DNA from 2 places in the Delftia lacustris genome. Region 1 is predicted to be linked to the other one. Evidence: predicted binding sites of a transcription regulator. Region 1 holds the regulator's gene; the other holds the start of a gene.
What was found. Region 1 encodes FNR, which switches genes on or off when oxygen is low (the NO sensors DNR and NnrR bind a similar motif). Its sites were predicted from a motif close to TTGATNNNNATCAA; they were not measured.
Positions count from the first base shown of each region.

Region 2: U6958_RS31215 (DASS family sodium-coupled anion symporter) is a predicted target of FNR. The motif match lies at 11,650-11,663, and genes of this name have one in related genera.

Region 1 is NZ_CP141274.1:4,723,814-4,738,504, forward strand. Features, by position in the region: gene U6958_RS23005 (bifunctional diguanylate cyclase/phosphodiesterase) at 1-2,175, opposite strand, end outside; gene U6958_RS23010 (HD-GYP domain-containing protein) at 2,172-3,416, opposite strand; gene U6958_RS23015 (sulfite exporter TauE/SafE family protein) at 3,590-4,315, opposite strand; gene hemN (oxygen-independent coproporphyrinogen III oxidase) at 4,321-5,703, opposite strand; gene fnr (fumarate/nitrate reduction transcriptional regulator Fnr) at 5,865-6,584, shown strand; gene U6958_RS23030 (hypothetical protein) at 6,666-6,953, opposite strand; gene U6958_RS23035 (FixH family protein) at 7,136-7,450, opposite strand; gene ccoG (cytochrome c oxidase accessory protein CcoG) at 7,508-8,962, opposite strand; gene ccoP (cytochrome-c oxidase, cbb3-type subunit III) at 9,041-9,958, opposite strand; gene U6958_RS23050 (cbb3-type cytochrome c oxidase subunit 3) at 9,986-10,123, opposite strand; gene ccoO (cytochrome-c oxidase, cbb3-type subunit II) at 10,135-10,767, opposite strand; gene ccoN (cytochrome-c oxidase, cbb3-type subunit I) at 10,787-12,223, opposite strand; gene ccoS (cbb3-type cytochrome oxidase assembly protein CcoS) at 12,287-12,424, opposite strand; gene U6958_RS23070 (cation-translocating P-type ATPase) at 12,427-14,691, opposite strand, start outside.
Region 2 is NZ_CP141274.1:6,519,064-6,533,754, reverse strand. Features, by position in the region: gene U6958_RS31320 (glycerol-3-phosphate dehydrogenase/oxidase) at 1-1,457, shown strand, start outside; gene U6958_RS31315 (hypothetical protein) at 1,978-2,139, shown strand; gene rplN (50S ribosomal protein L14) at 2,136-2,504, shown strand; gene rplX (50S ribosomal protein L24) at 2,515-2,835, shown strand; gene rplE (50S ribosomal protein L5) at 2,846-3,385, shown strand; gene rpsN (30S ribosomal protein S14) at 3,394-3,699, shown strand; gene rpsH (30S ribosomal protein S8) at 3,720-4,115, shown strand; gene rplF (50S ribosomal protein L6) at 4,140-4,673, shown strand; gene rplR (50S ribosomal protein L18) at 4,685-5,050, shown strand; gene rpsE (30S ribosomal protein S5) at 5,066-5,587, shown strand; gene rpmD (50S ribosomal protein L30) at 5,602-5,784, shown strand; gene rplO (50S ribosomal protein L15) at 5,796-6,227, shown strand; gene secY (preprotein translocase subunit SecY) at 6,252-7,571, shown strand; gene rpmJ (50S ribosomal protein L36) at 7,704-7,817, shown strand; gene rpsM (30S ribosomal protein S13) at 7,840-8,205, shown strand; gene rpsK (30S ribosomal protein S11) at 8,224-8,628, shown strand; gene rpsD (30S ribosomal protein S4) at 8,719-9,342, shown strand; gene U6958_RS31235 (DNA-directed RNA polymerase subunit alpha) at 9,455-10,453, shown strand; gene rplQ (50S ribosomal protein L17) at 10,640-11,032, shown strand; tRNA gene U6958_RS31225 (tRNA-Met) at 11,054-11,130, shown strand; gene U6958_RS31220 (hypothetical protein) at 11,213-11,530, opposite strand; gene U6958_RS31215 (DASS family sodium-coupled anion symporter) at 11,825-13,330, shown strand; gene U6958_RS31210 (alkylhydroperoxidase domain protein) at 13,343-13,930, opposite strand; gene U6958_RS31205 (CMD domain protein) at 13,927-14,619, opposite strand; gene U6958_RS31200 (putative FMN-dependent luciferase-like monooxygenase) at 14,616-14,691, opposite strand, start outside.

The DNA of each region.
Region 1 (14,691 bases):
CTGGTCGATCTTGATCTTGGAGATGGGCAGCTTCTTCAGATAGGCCAGGTTGGAGTAGCCGGTGCCGAAGTCGTCGATGACCATGCCCACGCCCAGATCGGCGATCTGGCATACGCGCAGCGCCATGTCCTGTGCATCCTGCAGCAGGATGCTTTCGGTCAGCTCCAGCTCCAGCAGATGGGGTTCCAGGCCGTAGCGGCGCAGCAGCTCGGTCACGCGCTCGACAAAGCCCGACTGGCGAAATTCCAGCGCCGAGACGTTGACCGACACCTTGATCGGCATGCCCTGCTTCTGCCAGCGCGCAGCCTCCTGCACCGCCTGCTCCATGACCCAGGCGCCCAGCGTGACGATGTAGCCCGACTCCTCGGCCAGCGGAATGAAGACACCGGGCGAGACCACGCCGAATTCGGGGTCGGTCCAGCGCAGCAGCGCCTCGGCCGCGACGATGCGGTCGCTGTCGATGTGCACCTGGGGCTGGAAGTACACGGCCATGCGGCCATGCTCCAGCGCCTGGCGCATGGCATGCTCCAGCTTCATGCGCGACAGCAGGCCCGCGCTCATTTGCGGCTGGTAGAAGCTGAAATGTCCCCGGCCCCGCTCCTTGACGCGGTACATGGCCGTGTCGGCCTGGCGGATCAGCTCGTCCAGCGTGAGGCCGTCGGCCGGGTACTGGGCCACGCCGATGCTGCACTGCACGGAAAAACCCAGGCCGTCGAGCAGGAAGGGCCGCTCCATCTCCTGCAGGATGCGCCTGGCCACCGCGGCAGCCAGCTCGGCGTTGCAGCCGTGCAGGTAGAGCACGAACTCGTCGCCGCCCAGGCGGCACAGGATGTCCACGGGCCGCATGCAGTCGCTCAGGCGCTGTGCGACCAGCTTGAGCACTCGGTCGCCGAACTGGTGGCCCAGCGAGTCGTTGATGATCTTGAAGCGGTCCAGGTCGATGAACAGGATGCTGAACACCGTGCCGCCTGCGCGTGCGGCCTCGATGGCCGCATCCACGCGCTCCGTGAGATTGAGCCGGTTGGGCAGGCCGGTGAGCGCGTCGCTGTAGGCCAGCTGTTCGATGCGCTGCTGTGCCACGCGCTGCTGGGTGAGGTCGCGCATGAAGCCGATGCTCTGCACCACGTCGCCCTGCGCATTGCGCAGCGGCACCCAGGACAGGCGCACGGCGCAGCGCGCACCGCCGGCCTGGCGCAACCACAGGTCGCCCTCCCAGAAGCCGCCTTGATGCCACTGTATGCGGGCCAGGTCGCCCAGCGTGTCGGATGGGTCTTCGGTGGCTTCGAACAGCGATTCCACCGTGCGGCCCTGCACGGGCATGCCGCCCAGCAAGCGTTCGCAGGCCGGGTTGGTGCGTGCCACGTCCATGTGGCCATCGGCGATGAAGATGCCGTCCAGGCTGGACTCGAAGACCCGCGCAGCCAGCTCCAGGCCCGCCTGGGTCTGGGCCTCGGCCGTGATGTCGCGGAAGGAGAAAATGCGCCCCATGGGCAGGCCCCGGCGCAGCTGGGGCACGGCGCGGCGCTCCAGGATGCGGCCGTCGCGCAGGTCCAGTACGTCGGACGCTTCCATCAGGGGCTGGGCCGACAGCAGCTTCAACTGCTGCGCGTAGGACTCGGCATCGCGCACCTGGCCGGCCAGGTGATCGAGGATGGCCGCGTCGTTGCGGCGCACCAGCAACGCCTCGGGAATGCCCCAGAGCGTGGCGAATCGGTGGTTGAAGGCGCGGATGCGGCCATCGGGATCGCACACCAGGATGGCGTCGGCCGCCGACTCCAGCGTGGCGCGCAACTCGCCCAGCAGGCTTTCGAATTCGGCCTCGTGCAGCGCCTGCTCGCGCCGGTCCAGCATGCTGACCAGGAGCACCTCGCCGTCGAGCGCGCGCACGCGCATCTCCACGGGCGCCAGCTGGCCGTCGGCACGGCGCACCTCGGAAATGAACTGGGCGCCGGCCTGCCAGTTGAAAGGGTCGCTCCAGAACGCCTGCTGCTGCGGCGTGGCGGCCAGCACCTGCACGGGCAATCCCACGGCGGCATCGGTCTCATAGCCGGTGACGGATTCGCTGGCGGCGTTGGCGCGCAGCACCTTCAGGCTGCGGGCATCAATCAGCCACAGCGCCTCCTGCAGTGCATCGAGCAGGCGGGGCCAGGCGCGGTTGAGCGCTTGCTTGTTCAAGACGCCACCTTCGGCGGATCCAATTCCACCGCCCGTTCAAAGTAATAGCAGACACGCCGGCGCGGCGACAGATAGTCCAGCGCTTCGCGCGGCAACTGCGCAGGAGCCACGCCCCGGCGTATGCCCAGCGCGGGAAACAGCTCCAGCGCCAGCACGGGCGCCTGGGCGGCCGGCACGCTGGCGTCATGGACCATCACCGAAGGCTTGAGCGGCCGTGATGCATTGACGGACATGACCATGGCATGGCGCCCATCGGTCAGCTCCACCACCGAACCTGGCGGGAACACGCCCATCATGCGGATGAAGCCATTGAGCACGGGCGCGGCGAACTTGTCGCGCAGCCGGCTGAACAGCATGGACAGCGCCTCGTGCGGCGTGTGCGGCGTCTGCGCATCGCCGGGATTGCACAGGCGGTCATAGGTGTTGACCAGGGCCAGGATCTGGCCCGTGAGCTCCATGTCCTCGGCCACCAGGCTCAGCGGGAATCCCGTGCCGTCGGCCCACTCATGGTGCTGTGCGATGGCGGTGGTGACCTGGGCCGACAGGCCCATGCGCATGGCGATGGCCACCGATTCACCCACATGGCGCTCGTAGCGGTCGCGCAGCGCGTCGGGCACGGAAGACTCCAGGGCCAGGCCGTGCATGCCCTCGGCGCCGGCCACCGGCTTGCCGGCATCGTGCAGCAGCGCCGCCAGGCCCAGGTCGCGCAGCAGCGCAGCCTCCAGGCCCAGGGCCCGGCCCAGCAGCAGGCCGAGCACGGTCACGTTGACGGCATGCACGCTCTGGTTGCTGCCCACGCCATCGGACAGGAGGTGAATCGCCACGTCCTGCGGGCCGGCCAGTTCGGCCAGGCAGCCGTCGACCAGGGCTTCGGTGGGCATGCGCGCCTGCTCGGGCGCGCTGGCAAGGGTGGTTTCGATGGCCACATAGCCACGCTCCACCTTCTGAAAGCGCGCATTGCAGTCCTCCAGCCGGCCGCGCCAGTTGGGCACGGACAGCAGCAGCGGCGCTGCGGGTGCAGGTTCCTCGGCGGGTTCGGCTGCGGCGGCCGCCACAGCGGGCAGCGGCTGCGGCGGCGGAGTGCGCACCTCGGCCGGCCAGGCGTCGCTTTTGTGCGGAACGCAGCGCACCGCCTCCAGGCCCAGGGATTTCAGGGTCTGGATCTGTGCGCTGGAGGTGATCTTGAAGCTGCTGACCGGAAAGGGATGGTTCAGCCATCCAACATCGAGCTGGACAAACATGCCCGGACGGAGGTCTCGGATATCGATGAGGACGGAATGGTTCACGCGCGGCAACGGCCCCGAGGCTGAAGGAATCGGCAAATGTAAGCCGATGATTCGGGCATTATCTCCAGTTCTGAGGGCCTTGCAGTCAATCCGCGACCCTCAGGACCAAGTCTGTCCCCCGCTGTTGTTCATCGGCACCAGAGACTGGGCTTGTAGATCAGGTCCATCCACAGCGCCCACACGGCCACGCCCACCAGCATCAGGCCGGCCAGCCGCGTGCCCCATTCGGCACGCAGGCCGTTCAGGCGCTGGCGGCCCAGCCGCCACAGCCAGGGGCCGGCCACCAGCCACAGCCCGCTGCCCACGCCAAAGGCCGCCATGGCCGATGCGCCCTGCAAGGGGCCACCGCTGAGCGCGGCGACCAGCACGGCCGAATACAGCAGTCCGCAGGGCATGAGCGCCCAGGCATAGCCCGCCGCCAGCGTGCCGCCAGGGGCGGACACCCAGGGCTGCACGCGCCGCCAGGCGGCGCGGCCCGCAGACTCCAGCCAGGCGGGCTGGCGGGCCTGCACCATCATGGCCAGGCCCCAGGCCATCACGGCGACATGGGTCAGCGTCCAGAACGGCTGCAGCGCCGTGGTCTGGCTGGTGAGCCAGGACAGGCTTTCCATGGCCAGCGCCGAGGCAGCGCCCAGGCTGGCATAGCCGGCCAGCCGCCCGCCATGGAACAGCGCCGTGCGCAGCCACAGCCGGCTTTGCAGTCCATGGACGGCGACCACCTGCCCACCACCCTGTACCGTGCCCTGCCCCGCCCCGCCCGTGACCACGCTGCAGGGCGCGGCGCACATGGCAAGGCAATGGGGCCCGCCGACGAGCCCCATGATCAAAGCGGTCCAGAGCAGCGACAACAGCATGGGGCCTAGATGATCCTCGAAAACCGCGCCCGGTTCTTGTCGGCCTGCAGATATCGGTCAAACAGCATGGCCACGCCACGCACGAAGTACCAGCCCATGGGCGTGACCTGGAATCCCTCGTCGCTGATCTGCACCAGCCCCTTGGCCTGCAGGTCCTGAAGCGCCGCCAGCTCGGGGGCGAAGTACTCGCGAAAGCCCAGCAGCCAGGCCTGCTCCATGGGCTCGAACAGCACGGCGCCCTGGCACATGATGGCCATGATGACGGCGCGCCGCACCAGATCATCGCGCGACAGTGCCAGGCCGCGCACCACGGGCAGGTGGCCGGCGTCGATGGCGTCGTAGTACTCCTCCAGCGTCTTGGCGTTCTGGCTGTAGCTGGCCCCCACCTTGCCGATGGCCGACACGCCCAGCGCAATCAGGTCGCAGTCGGGCTGGGTGCTGTAGCCCTGGAAGTTGCGATGCAGCCGGCCCTGGCGCTTGGCCACGGCCAGCGCGTCCTCGGGCAAGGCGAAGTGGTCCATGCCCACGTAGACATAGCCGCCCTCCATGAAGGCCGCGATGGAGCGCGAGAGCATGGCCAGCTTGTCGGCGCCCTGGGGCAGGTCCTCGGCCGCGATGCGCCGCTGCGGCTTGAAGCGCTCGGGCAGGTGGGCATAGGCATAGAGCGCGATACGGTCGGGCCGCAGCGCATTGACCTGGGCCAGCGTGCGCTCGAAGGACTCGGGCGTCTGCTTGGGCAGGCCGTAGATCAGGTCCACGTTGATGGAGGCAAAGCCCAGCTGCCGTGCGGCCGCCACCAGCGCGAACACCTGCTCGGCCGGCTGCACGCGGTGCACGGCGATCTGCACCTGCTCGTCGAAGTCCTGCACGCCGAAGCTCAGGCGGTTGAAGCCCAGCTCCTTGAGCACGGCCAGGCGTTCGACGCTGACGGTGCGCGGATCGACCTCGATGGAGTATTCGCCGCCCGGCTCCAGCTTGAAATGCTCGCGCAGCAGGGCCATCAGCGTGCGCAGTTCATCGTCCGAGAAGAAGGTGGGCGTGCCGCCGCCCAGGTGCAGCTGGCTGACGGCCTGGCCCTTGCCGCAATGGGCCGTGTGCAAGGCCATCTCGCGCGCCAGGTAGTCCAGGTAGACGGCCGCGCGATCGTGGTGGCGCGTCACGATCTTGTTGCAGGCGCAGTAGTAGCACAGCGACTCGCAGAACGGCACATGCACATACAGCGACAAAGGCATGGCCCGCGCTGCGGTACTCGATTTGCGGTGCTCAAGTGCCAGGATATAGTCTTCAGCACCGAAAGCCTCCACGAAACGATCGGCCGTGGGGAACGAGGTGTATCGGGGCCCCGGTACGTCGAAGCGACGCAGCAGCTCTGGGGTGACAGCGGTCATGGGTTTTTTCCTCTAATGTCGTCCACTGTGCCGCAGCCCATTGGCCGCGTCCTTGACTCATATCAAGAGTTGTTCGCGGCAGTGCTGCGACAATTTGATCCAACTCATCGCCATCCACGAGGTCACCGCCGGCGCACTGCTGCGCCGCTGATGTTTACTCCATGAACCTTCAGACCATCAAAGCATCCTGTTCCAATTGCAACCTGCGCGAGCTGTGCATGCCCATGGGCCTGGATGCCGAGCAGATGCAGCGCATCGACGACATCGTGGCCACGCGCCGCAAGGTCAAGCGCGGCGGCCTGCTGTTTCGCAACGGTGAGTCCTTCACCTCGCTGTACGCCATCCGCACGGGCTTCTTCAAGACCTGCGTGGCCACCGAGGACGGGCGCGACCAGGTCACGGGCTTTCAGATGGCCGGCGAGATCATCGGCCTGGATGGCATCGTCAACGACCACCACACCTGCGATGCGGTCGCGCTGGAAGACGCCGAGGTCTGCGTCATGCCCTTCGACAAGCTGGAGGACCTGTCGCGCGAGGTCACGGCCCTGCAAAACCATGTGCACAAGGTCATGAGCCGCGAGATCGTGCGCGAGCATGGCGTGATGCTGCTGCTGGGCAGCATGCGTGCCGAGGAGCGCCTGGCCGCCTTCGTGCTCAACCTGGTGCAGCGCCTGCACGCCCGGGGCTTTTCCAAGTCGGAACTGGTGCTGCGCATGACGCGCGAGGAAATCGGCAGCTACCTGGGCCTGAAGCTGGAGACGGTGAGCCGCACCTTCTCGAAGTTTGCCGAGGAAAACATCATCGAGGTGCGCCAGCGCCATCTGCGCATCCTGGACACGGACGCGCTCAAGCGCATCGTCAACAGCCAGCAGTGCCAGTGAGGCCGCAAGGCCCCGCCCCCCGGCAATGAACAAGGCCCGCGATCGCGGGCCTTGTTCATTGCCATTGCAGTGCACGCAGGTTCAATCGCGCCCCAGGCCCTGCATGGCCAGATTTGGGTCCGGCTCGGAGACCACGCCGTCGTTGAGATCGTGCGTGGAGCGTCCCAGCATGGTGGTCATGAGGCTGGACAGCATGGTCACGCCCCAGAAGGCGAAGAAGGCCAGCGTGTAGATTCCCTGCCGCGACCAGCCCAGGTCGCCGAGCCAGTGCAGCTCCAGCGGGTCCACGAAGGCGAATACCAGCATCTCCATCACGGCGGCGGCCAGAAAGGCCGGCCAGGCAATCCACATCCAGCGTTGGGCCAACATCAGCGATCTCCTTGAGCTGTCGAGGGTTGGCTTTCATTGTGCGCGCCGCCCTCGCACCGTGCCAAGCCCTGCGCACCCTGCACTGCCTGTAGGAAACCCTTGGCCCTCGCGCATGCTGGAGATGCCATCCACCATACAAAAAAGGCCGCGACTGCGGCCTTGTGCACGGCATTTTCCTGCGTTCAGCGGTCCGTGGGATGGTCCTGCGCGGGCGTGGCCGCGTGGTTGCGGCCGGTGACCGCGGGCGCCAGGCTCTTGGGCACTTCGCGCACGCCATCGGCACGCTCGTTGATGGTGATGCCATTGCGGTAATAGTCAGGATCGATCACGGGATCGGCGCCATTGATCGCAATGACGGCCGTGACCACGCCGGCCACCACGACGGCGGCCGGGCCGGCCACCACGAGCCAGACATGGGCGAACTTCCACCAGGGCTTGCCGGCGTCCGGATGCGAAGGGGCCGTGGCGGGCGCGGAGACTGCGGGACTGGAAGACATGGATAACCTCTTTCTTTCAAACAGCCGGCGCAGCCTGGGCGGTGCCGGCCAGACATATCACCGGGGCACCAGGAAGACGGCCTTTTCGGACGCGCGTCCCGCGCCTGAATGCACGGCATCGATATCGAAGAATACGGTGTGCGAGCCCGGCTCGGCGGAACCGTAGGGAATCTGCAGCCGCGCCGCAATGCCGCGCGTCTCGGCCGGGCCGACCTCGACCTCCTGCTCGGACGCCAGCTCCAGCCCGTCGAGGCCATGGGCGCTGATGCGGTAGCGCTGGGCCTGCTCGGTGGCATTCATGATCTGCAGGCGGTAGACATTTTCCAGCTTGCCGCCCGCGACGATGCGCGACAGCGACGCCCGGTCGCGTATCACGTCGACCTTGACCGACTGGCGCAGCGCCAGGCTCACGATCATGGCCATGCTCAGGCCGATCAGCACGGCCGAGTAGACCAGCACGCGCGGACGGAAGATGCGGCGCAGCACCTGGGCCCGCCGCCACAGGCCGGCCATGGCGTTCTGCGTGGTCAGCCGGATGAGGCCGCGCGGATACTCCATCTTGTCCATGATGGAATTGCAGGCGTCTATGCACAGACCGCAGCCTATGCATTCGTACTGCAGGCCGTTGCGGATGTCGATGCCCACGGGGCAGACCTGTACGCACATCTTGCAGTCGATACAGTCGCCCAGGCCCTGGGCCTTGTAGTCCACCTTCTTGGTGCGCGGCGCGCGCGGCTCGCCCCGGCCCGTGTCGTAGCTGACGATCATGGTGTCGCGGTCGAACATGGCGCTCTGAAAGCGCGCATAGGGGCACATGTACTTGCAGACCTGCTCGCGCATGTAGCCGGCGTTGCCATAGGTGGCGAAGCCGTAGAACAGCACCCAGAAAACCTGCCAGCTGCCCTGCAGCGCCAGCAGCTCGCCGCCCAGCTCGCGGATGGGCACGAAGTAGCCCACGAAGGTGAAGCCGGTCCACAGGGCAATGGCAATCCACAGCAACTGCTTGAGCGACTTCTTCCAGAGCTTTTCAAAGGTCCAGCCGTTCTTGTCCAGGCGCATGCGCGCGCTGCGGTCGCCCTCGACCTTGCGCTCCACCCACATGAAGATTTCGGTGTAGACCGTCTGCGGGCAGGAAAAGCCGCACCACAGGCGACCGGCCACGGCCGTGAACAGGAACAGCGCCAGCGCCGAGATGATCAGCAGGCCCGCCAGGTAGATGAAATCCTGCGGGTACAGCACCAGCCCGAACAGGTAAAAGCGCCGCGCACCCAGGTCGAACAGCACCATCTGGCGCTGCCCCCATTCCAGCCAGGGCAGGCCATAGAAAACCAGTTGGGTGAGAAACACCAGAGCCCATCGCCAGCGTGCGAAGACACCGCTGATGGAGCGCGGGTAGACCTTCTTCTCGGACTCGAACATCGACACCAGCTGGCCCGGGTCCGGGTCGGCAGGCGTGATCGGAATGACTTTGCGGGGAGGCTTCCCGGCATCATCCCCGTTCTCGGGCTTCATGGTGGGTTCCTTGGTTTTTTGGAATATCTGAAAACTCAAAAAGGCAAAAAGGCGGCGCCGCAGCGCCGCCCCCTGTCCTTATTGACGGACTGCGCCGTCTTTGTGCGACATGCCCCAGACATAGGAGGCAAGCACCGCGATCTGCGCCTCGGTCAGCTTGTCCTTCTGGGCAGGCATCTCGTTGTGCTTGCCGTTGTTGATCATGGCCGTGATGGCGGCCTCGCCCCAGCCGTGCAGCCAGATGTCATCGGTCAGGTTGGGAGCGCCCAGGGCCTGGTTGCCCTTGCCGTCCATGCCATGGCAGGCGGCGCAGGCCGTGAACTTGGACTTGCCCAGCGAAGCCTTGAGCGAGTCGTGCGGGCTGCCCGACAGGCTCAGCACATAGTGCGAGAGGTTGCGCACATCGTCGGGCGTGCCGACGGCAGCGGCCATGGGCGGCATGATGCCGATGCGGCCCGCCGTGATGGTTTCCCTGATCTTGTCGGGCGTGCCGCCATGCAGCCAGTCGCCATCGGTCAGGTTGGGGAAGCTCTTGCCGCCGCGTGCATCCGAGCCGTGGCACTGCGCGCAGTTGTTCATGAACAGGCGCTCGCCGATGGCCATGGCCTGGGGGTCCTTGGCCATGTCTTCGGTGCTCATGCTCGTGAACTTGGCGTACAGCGGCTCCAGGTCCGCGCGGGCCTTGGCCATCTCGTTTTCATAGGCGCCCAGCTGCGTCCAGCCCAGCTTGCCCGCGAACGAGCCCAGGCCCGGATAGGCCGCCAGGTAGGCGAAGCCGAACACCGAGGTGATGATGAACAGCCACATCCACCACTTGGGCATGGGGTTGTTCAGCTCGCGCAGGTCCTCGTCCCAGACGTGGCCCGTGGTGTTGTCGGCCGAGGGGACCACCTTCTTGCGTGCGGTGAGATACAGCAGCAGCAGGCAGCCGATGATGCCGCCCAGCGTGATCGCCGTGACATAGATCGACCAGAAGTTGTTTACGAAATCGCTCATGGGAAGTTCTCGTTCTGGTGGAGGGACTCAGTCTTGCTCGAACGGCAGCTGGGCGGCCTCTTCGAAACGGGCCTGGTTGCGGCGGGCGAACGCCCACCACCAGATACCGATGAAGCAGGCCAGAGAGGCCAGCGTGGCCACGATGCGCATGGTGGTGATGTCCATGTCGCTCTCCTTTACTTGACCGAACGGCCCAGCACCTGCAGGTAGGCGATGACGGCGTCCATTTCCGTCTTGCCCTTGACCTGCTCGGCGGCGCCGCTGATTTCCTCGTCGCTGTAGGGCACGCCGACCTTGCGCAGCGCGCTCATGTGCTGGGCGACCACGGTGTCATCCACCTTGTTCTTCTCCAGCCAGGAGTAGGCAGGCATGTTGGACTCGGGCACCACGTCGCGCGGGTTGTTCAGGTGGATGCGGTGCCATTCGTCGCTGTACTTGCCGCCCACGCGGTGCAGGTCGGGACCGGTGCGCTTGGAACCCCACTGGAAGGGGTGGTCGTAGACGAACTCGCCCGCCACCGAGTAGTGGCCGTAGCGCATGGTCTCGGCGCGGAAGGGGCGGATCATCTGCGAGTGGCAGTTGTAGCAGCCCTCGCGCAGATAGACGTCGCGGCCCATGAGCTGCAGCGGCGTGTAGGGCTTGAGGCCCGCCACCGCTTCCGTGGTCGACTTCTGGAAGAACAGCGGAACGATTTCCACCAGGCCGCCGACGGCGACCACCAGCAGGGTCAGCACGATCAGCAGGAAATTGTTGGTTTCCACCTTCTCGTGGGAAAAGCTCTTGGGAGCGCTATGGTTGTGATCGGACATGAGTAATGCTCCTAGACGCTCAGGCGTGGGCCACGACGGCAGGCACGGCCACCTTCACGGAACGGCCGGAGATCGCGGTCTTCCAGGTGTTCCACAGCATGACCAGCATGCCGCCCAGGTACAGCAGGCCACCGGCCACGCGGATCACGTAGAACGGATAGCTGGCCTTGACGCTTTCGACGAAGGTGTAGGTCAGCGTGCCATCGGGATTGACGGCGCGCCACATCAGGCCCTGCATCACACCGGCGATCCACATCGCGGCGATGTACAGCACGATGCCGATGGTGGCCATCCAGAAGTGCAGCTCGATGGCGCCCACCGAGTGCATCTTGGTCTTGCCGAACAGGCGCGGGATCAGGTAGTACAGCGAGCCCATGGTGATCAGGCCCACCCAGCCGAGGGCGCCCGAGTGAACGTGGCCCACGGTCCAGTCCGTGTAGTGCGACAGCGCGTTGACGGTCTTGATGGACATCATCGGACCCTCGAACGTGGACATGCCGTAGAACGACAGCGACACGATCAGGAAGCGCAGGATGGGATCGTCGCGCAGCTTGTGCCATGCGCCCGACAGCGTCATCACGCCGTTGATCATGCCGCCCCAGCTGGGAGCCAGCAGGATCAGCGAGAACACCATGCCCACGGACTGCGTCCAGTCGGGCAGCGCGGTGTAGTGCAGGTGGTGAGGACCCGCCCACATGTAGGTGAAGATCAGCGCCCAGAAGTGGACGATGGACAGGCGGTAGCTGTAGACCGGACGGCCAGCCTGCTTGGGAATGAAGTAATACATCATGCCCAGGAAGCCTGCGGTCAGGAAGAAGCCCACGGCGTTATGGCCGTACCACCACTGCACCATGGCGTCCTGCACGCCGGCGTAGGCCGAGTAGCTCTTCATCCAGCCGGCCGGAATGGCCGCGCTGTTGACGATGTGCAGCAGCGCCACGGCGATGATGAAGGCGCCGAAGAACCAGTTGGCCACATAGATGTGACGGACCTTGCGGATGCCGATGGTTCCGAAGAACACGATGGCATACGAGACCCAGGTCACGGCGATCAGCAGGTCGATCGGCCACTCCAGCTCGGCGTACTCCTTGCCCTGGGTGTAGCCCAGCGGCAGGCTGATCGCGGCGGCGAGAATGACGATCTGCCAGCCCCAGAAGGTCAGGCTGGCCAGCTTGGGCATGAACAGCCGCGTCTGGCAGGTGCGCTGCACCACGTAGTAGCTGGTTGCGAACAGCGCCGATCCGCCAAAGGCAAAGATCACGGCGTTCGTGTGCAGCGGACGCAGGCGTCCGTAGCTCAGCCATGGAATGCCGAAGTTGAGTTCCGGCCAGGCCAGCTGCGAGGCGATCAACACCCCGACAGCCATGCCCACCACCCCCCAGACGACGGCCATGATAGAGAACTGCCTTACGACGGTATCGTCGTAATAGACAGCGTTGTTATTTGAACTATCCATCGTGCACCCCTTAGATTGCTATCAAAGTGTTACTTTCTTCGCTGTCGGGCGTGTTGACCCACGTCAATCGTCCCGAAGAATGCGTTCGCCCTCTTGTTCCACGCTCTCGAATTGCCCGCGATAGACGGCCCACCACAGGGCCGCGAGGATGGCGAGCACAAGCACCACCGACAGCGGGATCAGTAAATAGAGAATGTCCATAGTCAGAACCTCCCCACCGTTGCGGTGGAGCCCGTCGGCATGGTGACGGACGCTGCGGGCGCAGCAGGCGTGCCCGTGTGATTCGTCAAGGCCAGTGGAAGGCTGCGCGCAAGGCGCGCGGCGTTGAGCACCACCAGCAGCGAACTCAGTGCCATTCCCAGGCCGGCCACCCAGGCAGGCATGAAGCCCGCCAGGGCCAGTGGAATCGACACCGCGTTGTAAGCGGCAGCCCAGGCCATGTTCTGGCGCACCACCTGCAGTGTGCGGCGCGACAACAGACATGCCTGGAGCACCAGTTCCAGGCTGTCGCCCAGAACAACGAAATCTGCGCGCGATTGTGCCAGCGGCACTGCTCTACCAAAAGCAAAAGAGACATGCGCTCCAGCTAAAACTGGGCCGTCGTTGAGGCCGTCGCCCACCATGGCCACATGGTGGCCGGCTGCCTGCGCCTGCTGCAGCCGCTCCAGCTTGTCCTGCGGGCTGCAGCCGCCGTGGGCCTGGGTGATGCCCACGCGCGCCGCCATGGCGCGTGCGGCGTCCTCGCGGTCGCCGGACAGCAGCATCACGGCGATGCCCTGCTTCCCGAGCGCCTGCACGACGGCGGCGGCCTCGGGCCGCACGTCCTCGCTGAGTACAAAGCGCGCCAGCGTATGCCAGCCCTGTTCGGTCTGCTCGGCCAGCAACACGCCCTGCACGGGCTGCTCGCCCGCCACGCCCGCATGCAGGGCCGATCCCAGGCGCAGATGGCGGCGTCCGCCCGGGCCCTGCACCCAGGCGTCCAGGCCCAGGCCTGCCACTTCCTGCATGGTGTCCAGCTTCCAGTGCGTCGCGGCATGGGCGCCGGCCTGCGCGATGGCGCGCGAGGCCGGGTGCATGGACTGGCGCGCCAGCAGCGCCGCCAGCGCCAGCACCTCGTCGGCATCCTCGCCGCGCGCAGGCTCGAACGAGGACAGCGCCAGGCCGTCGCGTGTGAGCGTGCCGGTCTTGTCGAACACCAGGGTGTCCACGGCGGCCAGCGCTTCCAGGCCCTGCAGGTTGCGCACCAGCACGCCGCTGCGCGCCAGCGTGCCGGCGGCCGTGAGCATGGCCACGGGCGTGGCCAGCGACAGCGCGCAGGGGCAGGTGACGATGAGCACGGCCACGGCCACCATCATGGCCTTGCCGGGATCGGTGGGCCACCACCAGATGGCAGCACCCAGCGCGGCCAGCAGCACCACGACCAGGAAGGGCCGCGCCACCTTGTCGGCCAGCTGGGCCAGGCGCGGCTTTTGCAGCGAGGCGCTTTCCATCAGGCCCACGATCTGGGCAAAGCGCGTGTCGGCCCCCACGCCGTCCACGCGCACATCGACCACGGCGTCCAGGTTGTAGCTGCCGGCCGTGACGCTGTCGCCCTCGGCACGCAGCACGGGCGTGGACTCGCCCGTGAGCAGGGCCTCGTCGGCATGGGTGCGGCCGCGCACGATGGTGCCGTCGGCCGGGAAGGCCTCGCCGCTGAGCACGCGCACCAGGTCGCCGGCACGCAGGCGGCGCGTGGCCACGCGCTCGAAGTGGCCGGCCGCGTTCTCGCGCAGCACGGCATCGGGCAGGCGATTCATCACGGCTTCCAGCGCACCGGCCGTGCGGTCGCGCAGCCGCAGCTCCAGCCAGCGGCCGGACAGCAGGAAGAAGACGAACATGGTCAGCGAGTCGTAGAAGACTTCCTCGCCGAAGGGCCCCGAAGGATCGAAGGTGCCCAGCGAGCTGATCACGAAGGTGATCAGCATGCCCAGCGCCACGGGCAGGTCCATGCTCACGCGGCGCTGGCGTATGTCGCGCAGCGCGCTGGAGAAGAAGGGGCCACAGCAAAACAGCACCACGGGCAGCGAGATGACCCAGGAGGCCCAGCGCAGCAGCGTCTCCATCTCCTGCGACAGGTCGCCGGGGCGGGCCACGTAGGCGGGCCACGCATACATCATCACCTGCATCATGCAAAAGCCGGCCACCAGCCAGCGCCACAGCGCACGGCGGCTCTCGGCCTGGCGGCGCTCGCGCGCAAAGGCATCGCGTGCAGGAAGCGCCTGGTAGCCGGCGCGCCGCACGGCCTCCATCCACTGGGATGGAAGCACCTGCTCGTGGCGCCAGGTGACTCGCGCGCGGCGCGTGGCTGCGCTGACTTCGGCCTTCTCCACCCCGGGCACGGCCCGCAGCGCATCCTCGATGGTCAGCGCGCATGCGGCACAGTGCATGCCCTCCAGAACGACGTGCGAATCCCAGGCGGGGAAATCGGT
Region 2 (14,691 bases), 1.8 Mb from region 1:
CGCGCGGGTTCAAGGTCGTGCTGGTGGAGTCGCATGACTTCGCCAAGGGCACGTCCTCGCGTGCCACCAAGCTGGTCCATGGTGGCGTGCGCTACCTGGCGCAGGGCAACATCGCCCTGGTGCGCGAAGCGCTGCATGAGCGCACCACGCTGCTGCACAACGCGCCCCACCTGGCGCAGCCGCTGGCCTTCGTCATGCCGTCCTACAAGCTGCTGGACACGCCGTTCTATGGCATCGGCCTCAAGATGTATGACGCGCTGGCCGGCAAGGCAGGCCTGGGCGCCACGGAATTCCTCTCGCGCTCCAGCACCGTGAAGTGCCTGCCCACCGTGCGGCAGCAGGGCCTCAAGGGCGGCGTCAAATACTGGGACGGCCAGTTCGACGATGCCCGCCTGGCGCTGGCGCTGGCCCGCACGGCCGCTGCCAAGGGCGCGCTGCTGGTCAACTACTGCCCCGCACGTGAACTGCTGCACGAAGGCGGCAAGGTCGCCGGCCTGATCTGCGAAGACTCGGAATCCGGCCAGCGCTTCACGCTGCGCGCCAAGTGCGTGGTCAACGCCACCGGCCCCTGGGTGGACCTGTTTCGCCAGCAGGACGCCGAGGCCCAGGGCCGTCCCGTCAAGCCCATGGTCGCGCCCAGCCAGGGCGTGCACGTGGTCGTGGACCGCGACTTCCTGCCCAGCGACCATGCCCTGCTCGTGCCCAAGACGGCCGATGGCCGCGTGCTCTTTGCCGTGCCCTGGCTGGGCAAGGTCATCCTGGGCACCACCGACACGCCGCGCAACGACCTGGCGCGCGAACCCCTGCCTTTCCCCGAAGAACTGGACTTCATCCTCACCGAGGCAGGCCGCTACCTCACGCGCCAGCCCACGCTGGCCGACGTGCGCAGCATGTGGGTGGGCCTGCGCCCGCTGGTCAAGCCCCAGGACGACGATGGCGAAAACACCAAGAAGATCAGCCGCGAGCACACCGTCATGTCCAGCCGCACCGGCCTGGTGACCGTCACGGGCGGCAAGTGGACCACCTACCGCGCCATGGCCGAAGACGTGCTCTCCGAATGCTTTGCCATCGGCCGCCTGCCGCACCGCCCCGGTGGTGTCACGGCCCGCCTGCCGCTGGCCGGCGCCCCGGCCGAGTCCGCCGTGCACCACCGCATGAACCAGATCCAGGGCCTGCATTCCTACGGCACGGAAGCCTCGGCGGTGCAGGCGTTGCCGGGCAACGACGAATGGCTGGCCGACGGCCTGAACGAAGCCATGGTGCGCTTTGCCGCGCGCTTCGAATACGCGCGCACCGTGGAAGACGTGCTGGCGCGCCGCAGCCGCCTGCTGTTCCTCGATGCGCGCAAGGCCGCCGAAGTGGCCCCGCGCGTGGCGGCCATCCTCCAGGAGGAGCTGGGACACGACGCCGGCCTGGCGGACTTCATGCCGCTGGCGGCGCAGTACCTGCCTGCCTGATCCTGTCCATCTCCATGCACAACGCCCTGCAACGCAGGGCGTTGTGCTTTCTGCGTAAGACGCTTGCGCCACGCATGATTGTCAAAATTGATGAATATATGTACTCGATTGGTTTTATGAATGAGAATGCGGTTCATGGCGCCCAGCTTCAGTGCCAGTGAACAGCAGCCAGCACAAGGCTGACGAGGGAGGGAAGCAAAAAGAAAGCGCTTGAAAGTGCGTTTTCCGCAGGGCAAGGGCCGCGCCCAAGCCCGACGCGGTGGCCCCAAAGCCGCTGCGCGGTCTGTGCCGTCGTCGGCGCGGTCCGTCCGCAGCCAACAATTGCGTTGAGTCTGCCACCCTTTGCCGAGCCCGCGTGGCTCGGCTTTTTTATGGGCGTCTCCGGTGGCATGGGCCGATCGGGAGGCCCGGGCGGCCCCTCGGTTGCCGGCGCCCTTGTGGGCGTTGCGCAACGCTGCCGGGCAGGGGCGGGAAAAGTCGCTAAGGGTTTGACGCGCAAAGGAATTTCTGGGACAATCCCATGCTTCACGTGAAAATCGTGAAGTTATCTGCCCAGTGGAAGCGCCGAGAAATGGTTTTCGGCGTGGACGACGGGCCCAAGACTGACTGGCTGCTCGCGGCCCTTGAGAAGACTCTGGGGCTGTCGGGTGTTTGCTGGAGCAAGTTGGGAATATTGAAATGATCCAAACAGAATCTCGGTTAGAGGTTGCCGACAACACCGGCGCGAAGTCTGTTCAGTGCATCAAGGTGCTGGGCGGTTCTCATCGTCGCTATGCGAGTGTTGGTGACATCATCAAGGTGAGCATCAAGGAAGCTGCACCGCGTGGACGCGTCAAAAAAGGCGAGGTCTACAGCGCGGTCGTGGTGCGCACGGCGAAGGGTATTCGCCGCGCTGATGGCTCGCTCGTCAAGTTCGACGGCAATGCCGCCGTGCTGCTGAACGCCAAGCTGGAGCCTATCGGCACCCGCATCTTTGGCCCCGTGACTCGTGAACTGCGCAACGAAAAGTTCATGAAGATCGTGTCCCTGGCACCTGAAGTTCTCTAAAGGAAGCACCATGAACAAGATTCGCAAGGGCGACCAAGTCATCGTGCTGACCGGCCGTGACAAGGGCAAGCAAGGCGTGGTCTCGGCTCGCAAGGACGACTCCCACCTGCTGATCGACGGCATCAACCTGGTGAAGAAGCACGTCAAGCCGAACCCCATGAAGGGCACCACCGGCGGCATCGTGGAAAAGGCCATGCCTATCCACCAATCCAACGTGGCCATCTTCAATGCAGCGACCGGCAAGGCCGATCGCGTGGGCATCAAGGTGCAAGCCGACGGCACGCGCGTTCGCGTGTTCAAGTCCAACGGCGCCGAAATCAAGGCGGCCTAAGGGGTAACACATGGCACGACTGCAAAAACTGTATCGCGAAAAGATCGCGGCTGAACTGAAGGAAAAGTTCGGCTACACCTCCACCATGGAAGTGCCCCGCCTGACCAAGATCACCCTGAACATGGGTGTGAGCGAAGCCGTGGCCGACAAGAAGGTGATGGACAACGCCGTGGCCGACCTGACCAAGATTGCTGGTCAGAAGCCCGTGGTGACCAAGGCCAAGAAGGCTATCGCCGGCTTCAAGATCCGCGAAGGCCAGGCCATCGGCTGCATGGTGACCCTGCGTGGCGTTCAGATGTATGAATTCCTGGATCGTTTCGTCACCGTGGCTCTGCCCCGCGTGCGTGACTTCCGTGGTATCTCCGGCCGTTCGTTCGACGGTCGCGGCAACTACAACGTCGGCGTCAAGGAACAGATCATCTTCCCCGAAATCGAGTACGACAAGGTGGACGCTCTGCGTGGTCTGAACATCAGCATCACGACTACGGCAAAGACCGACGACGAGTGCAAGGCACTGCTCGCCGCTTTCCGTTTCCCCTTCAAGAACTGAGGTGGCGCATGGCTAAAGTTGCATTGATTCAGCGCGAACTCAAGCGCGAAAAGCTGGCGGCCAAGTACGCTGCCAAGTACGCAGAACTGAAGGCAATCGCCGCTGACGCAAAGCGCAGCGACGAAGAGCGCGACGCCGCTCGCCTGGGCCTGCAGAAGCTGCCCCGTAACGCGAACCCCACTCGCCAGCGCAACCGCTGCGAGATCACGGGTCGTCCCCGTGGCACCTTCCGTCAATTCGGTCTGGGCCGCGCCAAGATCCGTGAACTGGCCTTCGCTGGCGACATCCCCGGTGTCACCAAGGCCAGCTGGTAAGCAAGCAGGAGAGATTAAACATGAGCATGAGTGATCCCATCGCTGACTTGCTGACCCGCATCCGCAATGCACAAATGGTCTCCAAGACCACCGTGACGGCTCCTTCCTCCAAGGTCAAGGTTGCCATCGCCCAGGTGCTGAAGGATGAAGGCTACATCGACGGCTTCCAAGTGAAGACCGACGCTGGCAAGTCCGAACTCGAAATTACCCTGAAGTACTACGCCGGCCGTCCGGTGATCGAGCGCATCGAGCGCGTGAGCCGTCCCGGCCTGCGCGTGTACAAGGGCCGCGACGCAATCCCCCAGGTCATGAACGGTCTGGGCGTGGCCATCGTCACCACTCCCAAGGGCGTGATGACGGATCGCAAGGCACGCGCCACCGGCGTGGGCGGCGAAGTGCTGTGCTACGTGGCCTAACGGACATTAAGGAGAAATACTGAAATGTCTCGCGTAGCAAAGACTCCCGTGGCCATCCCCGCAGGCGTGGATGTGTCCATCAAGGCTGACCAGATCAATGTGAAGGGCACCGGCGGCACGCTGTCGCTGGCCCAGAACGTTCTGGTGAAGATCTCCAACAACGAAGGCAAGCTGTCTTTCGAGCCCGTCAACGACTCGCGCGAAGCCAACGCCATGAGCGGCACCATGCGTCAGCTGGTGAACAACATGGTGGTGGGCGTGAGCAAGGGCTTCGAGAAGAAGCTGTCGCTGGTCGGCGTGGGCTTCAAGGCTTCGGCCTCTGGCGCCAAGCTGAACCTCGCGATCGGCTATTCGCACCCGGTGAACTTCGAAATGCCGGCCGGCATCACTGTTGCCACCCCCACGCCCACGGAAATCGTGGTCAAGGGTGCTGACCGCCAGGCCGTTGGCCAACTGGCTGCTGAGATCCGTGCCGTTCGTCCTCCCGAGCCCTACAAGGGCAAGGGCATCCGTTACTCGGATGAGAAGGTCGTGATCAAAGAGACCAAGAAGAAGTAAGGAGCTGCATTATGTTGACCAAGAAAGAGCAGCGTCTCCGTCGTGCCCGCCAGACCCGCATCCGCATTGCACAGCAAGGCGTGGCACGTCTGAGCGTGAACCGTACGAACCTCCACATCTACGCAAGCGTGGTGTCGGAAGACGGCACCAAGGTGCTGGCTTCGGCCTCGACTGCCGAAGCCGAAGTGCGCACCCAACTGGGCGCCATCGGCAAGGGTGGCAACGTGGCTGCCGCTACGCTGATCGGCAAGCGCATTGCCGAGAAGGCCAAGGCTGCAGGCGTGGAGAAAGTGGCTTTCGATCGCGCTGGTTTCGCATACCACGGCCGCGTGAAGGCTTTGGCAGAAGCCGCTCGTGAAGCCGGCCTGCAGTTCTAAGCGGAGCGGATAGAAATGGCAAAGTTTTCTCCCAAGGTGCAAGACGAAGGTCGTGACGACGGTCTGCGCGAAAAAATGATCGCGGTGAACCGCGTCACCAAGGTTGTGAAGGGCGGTCGTATCCTCGGCTTCGCTGCACTGACCGTGGTTGGCGACGGTGATGGCCGTGTTGGCATGGGCAAGGGCAAGTCCAAGGAAGTGCCTGCAGCCGTGCAAAAGGCGATGGAAGAATCCCGTCGCAACATGATCAAGGTGTCCCTGAAGAACGGCTCGATCCATCACACCGTGATGGGTCAGCATGGCGCAGCATCCGTGATGCTGAACCCCGCTCCCAAGGGTACCGGCATCATCGCCGGCGGCCCGATGCGCGCCGTCTTCGAAGTGCTGGGCATCACCGACATCGTGGCCAAGAGCCATGGCTCGTCGAATCCCTACAACATGGTCCGCGCGACTTTTGACGCTCTGAAGAACTCCACGACCCCTTCGGAAGTGGCAGCCAAGCGCGGCAAGTCGGTTGAAGACATCTTCACCGCCTGATCGGAGTCAATCACATGACAACGCAACAAACCGTGAAGGTGCAACTGGTGCGCAGCCCCATTGGCACCAAGGAATCGCACCGCGCCACCGTCCGTGGCCTGGGCCTGCGCAAGCTGAATAGCATCAGCGAACTGCAGGACACGCCTGCTGTGCGCGGCATGATCAACAAGATCAGCTATCTGGTCAAAGTCCTCTGAAAGGATTGATGATGGAACTCAATAGCATCAAGCCTGCAGCAGGTGCCAAGCATGCCAAGCGCCGTGTCGGCCGCGGCATCGGCTCCGGCCTGGGCAAGACTGCCGGCCGTGGTCACAAGGGCCAGAAGTCGCGTTCGGGTGGCTACCACAAGGTGGGCTTCGAAGGCGGTCAAATGCCTCTGCAGCGCCGTCTGCCCAAGCGTGGCTTCAAGTCGCATCTGCTGAAGTTCAACGCAGAAGTGACCCTGTCCGCTCTGGAACAGCTGGGCCTGGCCGAAGTCGATCTGGCAGCTCTGAAGCAAGCCGGTCTGGTTGGTGAAATCGCAAAGGTGGTCAAGATCATCAAGAGCGGTGAAATCAGCAAGGCTGTCAAGCTCAACGGCATCGGCGCTACCGCCGGCGCCAAGGCTGCCATCGAAGCTGCCGGCGGCAGCATCGCCTGATTAATGATCTGAAAGAAGACATCCGTGGCTACTAGCGCAGCTCAAATTGCAAAAACCGGAAAATTCGGCGATCTTCGCCGCCGTCTGGTTTTTCTGTTGCTCGCGCTGGTCGTTTACCGCATCGGGGCTCATATCCCCGTGCCGGGCATCGATCCAGCGCAGCTGCAGCAGCTGTTCAATGGCCAGCAGGGCGGCATTCTCAATCTGTTCAACATGTTCTCGGGTGGGGCGCTGTCGCGCTTCACGGTGTTCGCACTGGGGATCATGCCGTACATCTCGGCATCGATCATCATGCAGCTCATGACCTACGTGGTCCCTACATTCGAGCAGCTGAAAAAGGAAGGTGAATCGGGTCGTCGCAAGATCACCCAGTACACCCGCTATGGCACTCTGGGCCTGGCGATTTTTCAGTCCCTGGGAATTGCCGTGGCTCTGGAAAGCTCCGCAGGTCTGGTTCTGAGCCCCGGTTTCGGCTTCCGCCTCACGGCGGTGGTCAGCCTGACGGCCGGCACCATGTTCCTGATGTGGCTCGGTGAACAGATCACGGAACGTGGTCTGGGCAACGGCATCTCGATCCTCATCTTTGGAGGTATCGCCGCAGGTCTGCCGAGCTCCATCGGTGGTCTGCTGGAGCTGGTGCGCACCGGTGCCATGAGCATCCTGGCCGCGATCTTCATCGTTCTCGTGGTGGCAGCCGTGACGTACTTCGTCGTGTTTGTCGAGCGGGGACAGCGCAAGATCCTGGTGAACTATGCGCGTCGTCAGGTGGGTAACAAGGTGTATGGCGGTCAGTCTTCGCACTTGCCGCTGAAGCTGAACATGGCGGGGGTCATTCCTCCCATCTTCGCTTCCTCGATCATCTTGCTGCCGGCGACCGTTGTGAACTGGTTCAGTGCAGGGGAATCCATGCGCTGGCTGAAGGACATTGCTAGCACGCTGACCCCCGGTCAGCCGATCTATGTGATGCTCTACGCCACCGCCATCATCTTCTTCTGCTTCTTCTACACGGCCCTGGTGTTCAACAGCCGGGAAACCGCCGACAACCTGAAGAAGAGTGGTGCCTTCATCCCCGGGATCCGTCCCGGTGACCAGACGGCCCGCTACATTGACAAGATCCTGGTTCGCCTGACCCTGGCTGGTGCGGTGTACATCACATTCGTGTGCTTGTTGCCCGAGTTCCTGATCCTGAAGTACAACGTCCCGTTCTACTTCGGTGGTACATCACTGCTGATTATTGTGGTGGTGACCATGGACTTCATGGCCCAGGTGCAGAACTACATGATGTCGCAACAGTACGAATCGCTCCTCAAAAAGGCGAACTTCAAAGCGACACTTGGCAATTGAACTAAGTGATGGGCCTGGCCGGCGGTGCCGGCGGGTCCAGTAAGAGTTAGTAGACGCCCATTCGATCTATCCATCGCGGGCATGTTTCCCGGTCGATAGGCCGTAACGGATGTAGAGTTTTAGGAGAATGAAATGAGAGTTTCGGCTTCGGTCAAAAAAATCTGCCGTAACTGCAAGATCATCCGCCGCAAGGGTGTGGTGCGAGTGATCTGCACGGACCAGCGCCACAAGCAGCGCCAGGGTTGATAGGAAAGTTTGAGGACGAATAATGGCACGTATCGCTGGCATTAACATCCCGCCGCATCAGCACGCTGAAATCGGCCTGACCGCTATCTATGGGATCGGTCGCACCACTGCACGCAAGATCTGCGAAGCCGCTGGCATCGCATATTCCAAGAAAATCAAGGAACTGACTGACGGCGATCTGGAAAAGATCCGCGATCAGCTGACTTCCCTGACGCTGGAAGGTGATCTGCGTCGCGAAACAACGATGAACATCAAGCGTTTGATGGACATCGGTTGCTATCGCGGTTTCCGTCATCGTCGTGGCCTGCCCATGCGTGGTCAGCGTACCCGCACGAATGCACGTACCCGCAAGGGTCCGCGCAAGGGTGCCGCGGCTTTGAAGAAATAAAGAGATTGAAAGATCACTATGGCTAAGTCTCCCGCAAACAACGCTGCACAGCGCGTTCGCAAGAAAGTCCGTAAGAACATTTCGGACGGCATTGCCCACGTGCACGCTTCGTTCAACAACACGATCATCACCATCACCGACCGCCAAGGCAACGCTCTGTCGTGGGCCTCCTCGGGTGGCCAGGGCTTCAAGGGTTCGCGCAAGTCGACGCCCTTCGCTGCCCAGGTGGCTTCGGAAGTGGCTGGTCGTGCTGCCATCGAACAGGGCATCAAGAACCTGGACGTCGAAATCAAGGGTCCCGGTCCCGGCCGTGAATCCTCGGTTCGCGCCCTGGGCGCCCTGGGCATCCGCATCACTTCCATCGCGGACGTGACGCCGGTTCCCCACAACGGCTGCCGCCCTCAAAAGCGCCGTCGTATCTAAGCTTTTTCACCAAGCCCACCGCCGCCCAGATGTGTAACATCGCGGGCGGCTCCCGTGCTTGTGCACGGCAGATGACACAAAGGAAATCAAGTGGCACGCTATATCGGCCCCAAGGCCAAACTCTCCCGCCGTGAAGGCACTGACCTGTTCCTGAAGAGCGCACGTCGCTCGATCGCCGACAAGTCCAAGTTCGACACCAAGCCCGGTCAGCACGGCCGCACTTCCGGTCAGCGTACTTCCGACTTCGGCCTGCAGCTGCGTGAAAAGCAGAAGGTCAAGCGCATGTACGGCGTGCTGGAAAAGCAATTCCGCCGCTACTTCGAAGCCGCCGACAAGAAGAAGGGCAACACCGGTGCCAATCTGCTGTCGCTGCTGGAGTCGCGTCTGGACAACGTGGTGTACCGCATGGGCTTCGGCTCGACCCGCTCGGAAGCGCGTCAGCTGGTGTCGCACAAGGCCATCACGGTCAACGGCCAATCCGTCAACATCCCTTCCTACATGGTGAAGGTGGGTGACGTGGTCGCCGTGCGTGAAAAGTCCAAGAAGCAGGCCCGCATCGTCGAAGCCCTGCAACTGGCTGGTCAAGTCGGTTTCCCCGCATGGGTGGAAGTGTCGGCCGACAAGGCTGAAGGCACGTTCAAGAAGTCGCCTGACCGCGACGAGTTCGGTGCAGACATCAACGAATCCCTGATCGTTGAGTTGTACTCGCGTTAATTCCGCGCAGCGACATTTCTGTAAAACCGTCCCCCAGCCGCGAGGCATCGCGCTGGGGTGCTTCACCAGCCTTACCGGTGTAACGAGCCGGGGGTATTGAGAGGAAGTCTGCATGCAAACCAATTTGCTGAAGCCCAAGACGATCAATGTCGAGCAGCTTGGCCACAATCGCGCCAAAGTTGTTCTGGAGCCGTTTGAGCGTGGCTACGGCCATACGCTGGGCAATGCCCTGCGCCGTGTCCTGCTCTCGTCCATGGTGGGTTACGCAGCGACGGAAGTGACGATTGCTGGTGTGTTGCACGAGTACTCGTCCATTGACGGTGTCCAGGAAGATGTGGTCAACATCCTGCTGAACCTCAAGGGTGTGGTGTTCAAGCTGCACAACCGCGACGAGGTCACGCTCTCCCTGCGCAAGGATGGCGAAGGCGTCGTGACGGCGCGCGACATCCAAACGCCCCACGACGTGGAAATCATCAACCCTGATCATGTCATCGCCAACCTGTCGCAAGGCGGCAAGCTGGACATGCAGATCAAGGTCGAGAAGGGCCGCGGCTATGTGCCCGGCAACGTGCGCCGCTATGGCGACGAGTCCACGAAGTCGATCGGCCGCATTGTGCTGGACGCTTCGTTCTCGCCCGTCAAGCGCGTGAGCTACGCCGTCGAATCGGCCCGCGTTGAACAACGCACCGACCTCGACAAGCTGGTGGTGGAGATCGAAACCAATGGTGCGATCACTGCCGAGGACGCCGTGCGCGCATCCGCCAAGATCCTGGTGGAACAGCTCGCCGTGTTCGCTCAGCTGGACGGCGGCGATATCGCCAGCGTCTTCGATGCTCCGGCCGGTGGCCGTGGTGCCGCAACCGCCTTTGATCCCATCTTGCTGCGTCCCGTGGACGAGCTGGAACTCACCGTGCGTTCGGCCAACTGCCTCAAGGCAGAGAACATCTACTACATCGGCGACCTGATCCAGCGTACCGAAAACGAGCTGCTCAAGACCCCCAACCTGGGTCGCAAGTCGCTCAACGAGATCAAGGAAGTCCTGGCTTCCCGCGGTCTGACGCTGGGCATGAAGCTGGAGAACTGGCCGCCTGCTGGCCTGGAAAAGCGCTAAGCACTATAATTGCGGGCTCTCCTTTTTGGAGAGCCTCAGTGCCTCGGGCAGTACCTGATACGGCTGCCCGAATTAATCAACAACTTGCGCAAATTCGGTTGAGGCAAGCTGCAGATCCGGTAACGGGTCCAGGCTTGCATCCTTGTTTGCGCAAGCCCTAATTACATATTTTAGGAATAAAGCACCATGCGTCACGGTCACGGCCTCCGCAAACTCAATCGCACCTCTTCGCACCGCCTGGCGATGCTGAAGAACATGATGAATTCGCTCATCGAGCACGAAGCCATCAAGACCACCGTTCCCAAGGCCAAGGAACTGCGCCGCGTGATCGAGCCCATGATCACCCTGGCCAAGGTCGACACCGTTGCCAACCGCCGCCTGGCATTCGACCGCCTGCGCGACCGCGACAGCGTGACCAAGCTCTTCAACGAGCTGGGCCCCCGCTTCGCAAAGCGTCCTGGTGGCTACACCCGTATCCTGAAGATGGGCTTCCGCGTGGGCGACAACGCCCCCATGGCCTTCGTGGAACTGGTCGAGCGCGCTGAAGAAGGCGCCGCCGAAGCCAAGGCAGCTGAATAATCTGCTATAATTTTGGAATACCGCGCGATGGAGCAGTCTGGTAGCTCGTTGGGCTCATAACCCAAAGGTCGGAGGTTCAAATCCTTCTCGCGCAACCAAATTGAAAAGGGCTACGACAACTGTCGTAGCCCTTTTTTCATGCCCTCGCGCCAGGGCAAAGGCCAGGCAGACAGCCCGGCATCAGCCGCCCAGCTGGTTGCCGATGCGCTGGCCCAGCCGCAGGCGCACGCGGTGGGCGATTTCCTGGGCGGCATCGGGGCTGAGCACCTCGCTGATGTGCAGCAGCTCGGTGTAGTGCATGTACAAGAGGCCGCGCAGGGTCTTGAAAGCGGCCTCGTGGTCGCCGCCGCAGACGCTGGCGTCATCGGCCAGCACGCGCTCCACCACGCCGGCCTGCAGCAGCGGGATCTTGCAGATGACGGCGTGGCGGGCGATCTCCAGGTCGATCTCCTGGAGCCGGCATTCCCATTCCTCGGGCAAGAATCGGTTGGCTGGCATGTCGGCTTTTCTCCTTTTTTCACTGCATGGGTACACCGGGGCGAAAGGCACCCGGTCTGGGGATGCTGTCATGTGAGCGGGGCTCGGTGGCCTGGGTCGCCAGGTTTACTGGCCCGGCCTTGATGCCTGTCAAACTTCGGTGGCGCAGGCGCCCGCTGGAAGCCGGGCTCATGCTGCACTGCATCATGATGTCAGTCATGCGGCGCGGCCGCCAGTGCCCGTGCAGGCTGGTGGGCTTTTGCTCCCGGCAGGCCATGCTCTCTCGGCGCCGCTCCGGCAACGCAAAGGATCCACATGCTCGAGAAGATTGCCTCGCTGTTCCGCTACTTCAAGTCGGCCGTGCCGTTCCGGCTGGTGCCGGCGCTGATCGCCACCGCCGTGCTGTTCGGGCTGCTGCTGGTGCCCGTGCCCGAGGGGCTGACGCCCAAGGCCTGGCAGCTGGTGGCCATTTTCCTGACCACCATCGTGGCCATCATCCTCAAGGTCATGCCCATTGGCGTGATGGCCTTGATGGCCATCGTGATCGTCTCGCTGTCCCAGGTCACGTCAGGCTCGTCCAAGGGCGCAGTCACCGATGCGCTGAGCAGCTTTTCCAGCCCGCTGATATGGTTGATCGTGGTGGCCATCCTGATCTCGCGCGGCCTCAAGAAGACGGGGCTGGGCAACCGCATCGGACTGATGTTCATCGCGCTGCTGGGCAAGCGGACCATCGGCATCGGCTACGGCCTGGCGATCTGCGAGCTGGTGCTGGCACCGTTCACGCCCAGCAACACGGCGCGCGGCGGCGGTATCGTGCACCCCATCATGAAGTCCATCGCCAATGCCTTCGAGTCGGACCCGGCCAAGGGTACGCAGGGCAAGGTGGGCACCTATCTGGCCCTGGTCAACTACCACGCCAATCCCATCACCTCGGCCATGTTCCTGACCGCCACGGCGCCCAATCCGCTGGTGGTGGACTTCGTGGCCAAGGCCACGGGCCAGGCGCTGCACCTGAGCTGGACCACCTGGGCGCTGTACATGCTGCTGCCGGGCCTGCTGTGCCTGCTGCTGATGCCGCTGGTGATCTACCTGCTGTCGCCTCCCGAACTCAAGGCCACGCCCAATGCCGTGGAGTACGCGCGCAGCGAGATGGCACGCATGGGGCCGCTGTCGGGCAAGGAGCGCGTGATGCTGGGCACCTTCGGCCTGATGCTGCTGCTGTGGGCCAACGTGCCGCAGATGCTGTTCGGGCCTGCCTTCACGCTGGACCCGACGGTGGTCGCCTTCCTGGGCCTGTTCGTGCTGATCATCACGGGCACCATCGACTGGGATGACGTGCTGTCCGAGAAAAGCGCCTGGGACACGCTGGTGTGGTTCGGCGCCCTGGTCATGCTGGCCGAGCAGCTCAACAAGCTGGGCGTGGTGTCCTGGTTCGCGGTGGGCATGAAGAACGCCATCGTCGCCAGCGGTCTGGACTGGCTGCCGGTGGCGGCCATCCTGGTGGGCGTGTTCGTGTTCTCGCATTACCTGTTCGCCAGCACCACGGCCCACATCAGCGCCATGATGCTGGCCTTCCTGACCGTGGGCGCGCAGCTGATTCCTGCCGACTATGTCGTGCCCTTCATGCTGATGATGACGGCCGGCTCGGCCATCATGATGACGCTGACCCACTACGCCACCGGCACTTCGCCCATCATCTTCGGAAGCGGCTATGTCACGCTGGGCAACTGGTGGCGCGTGGGCGCGGCCATGTGCGTGATCGAGCTGCTGGTCTTTGCCGTGGTCGGCAGCGCCTGGTGGAAGCTGCTGGGCCTGTGGTGAGGGCGAAAGCCCTCATGCGGTGGTCCGTGGCTCGCCCAGCGACAGCATGAGCCGGTTGGCCCAGTTGAAGAAGGCCGTGCCGTGCAGCACATCGGAGATGGCGGCATCGTCCAGGCCGGCGGCGCGCAGCGCATCGATGTGGGCGGGCTCCAGCGCAGGCGGCGTCTGGGTCAGCGCCACGGCCGCCGTGACGATGGCGTTCCAGCGCGGTCCCAGGTCCGTGCCCGGACCCTCGTCGAGCAGGCGCTGCACGTCGCCGCCCCGGCGCGAGAAGTGCGTGGCAAAGCGCGTATGGACCGAGGCGCAGTAGATGCAGCCATTGGCGCGCGAGGTGGCAGCGGCCGCCAGCTCCCGCTCGGCACGCGGCAGGCCGGCGTCGGGGTTGTAGAAGATGTCCTTGTCGGTGCGTGTGCGTGCGCCCAGCGTGTCGGGGTCGCGCGCCAGCAGGCGGAAGTAGGGGGACTGCGCGCGTGAGGCATCGACCAGGCCTGCATGGTGGCGTTCGGTCAGCTCGCTTTCGTCTAGCGGCTCAATCCATGGCAGCCAGTCGAGCTGTTCCTGGGTGAAGACCTGGGGAGCGGCGGAGTTCGTTGAGGTCATGGCTGGGCTTGCAGGGTGGGTTGATGGGCTGCCGGGGACGCGGGGCGTGCAGCCAGCACGCGCAACCCCGCCACCACGCGGATCTGGAAGGACAGGAAGGACGCCAGCTGGGACACGATGACGATGTCCGTCTCGCTCCAGCCCGCCTGTTGCAGCGCCTGCAGGGCCCCGGCGCTGGCGTCGCGCGGGTGGTAGGCCAGCAGGTGCGCATGGGCCAGCGCCGCGGCCAGGCGCGCGCCCAGCAGCGCGGCATGGGCCGGGTCCACGGCATAGGCGGGGCCGCTCTGGTCTTCGCGGCTCAGCGGGCCTGCCGGGTAGCGGCCGTACGGCCCGTGCGGGCCGCTGCCGGGCTGAAGGCTTTGTGCACGGCCCCGCACGACTTCGGATGCCACGGCGGCAGCCAGTTCCGCCTCTTCGGCCGCCAGCGCCTTCGCATAGAAGACGGCGCTGCGCGGCTCGCCATGCAGCCCGGCCGTGAAGGCGGCCAGGGCCAGCCGCTCGCGCAGCGAGACCGTGCCGGGCACGGGCTCGGCGGGCGTGAACAGGGCGGCAAAACTCTGCTGGGCCTGCGTGCGCGCCTCGGTGCGGTGGCGGCGCACGCGGTCCAGGGCGCTGCCGGGGGTGATGCCGGCGAGGTGGTCGATGACGTCGTCCGGAAAACGGGGCTGTACGGTGGTGTTCATGGTCATGCGGCTTGCAGCAGTCCGGCCCGGGCTGCGGGGAGGGAAGAGGGTGCCTGCAGATCTGCACGGCGCCAGCCC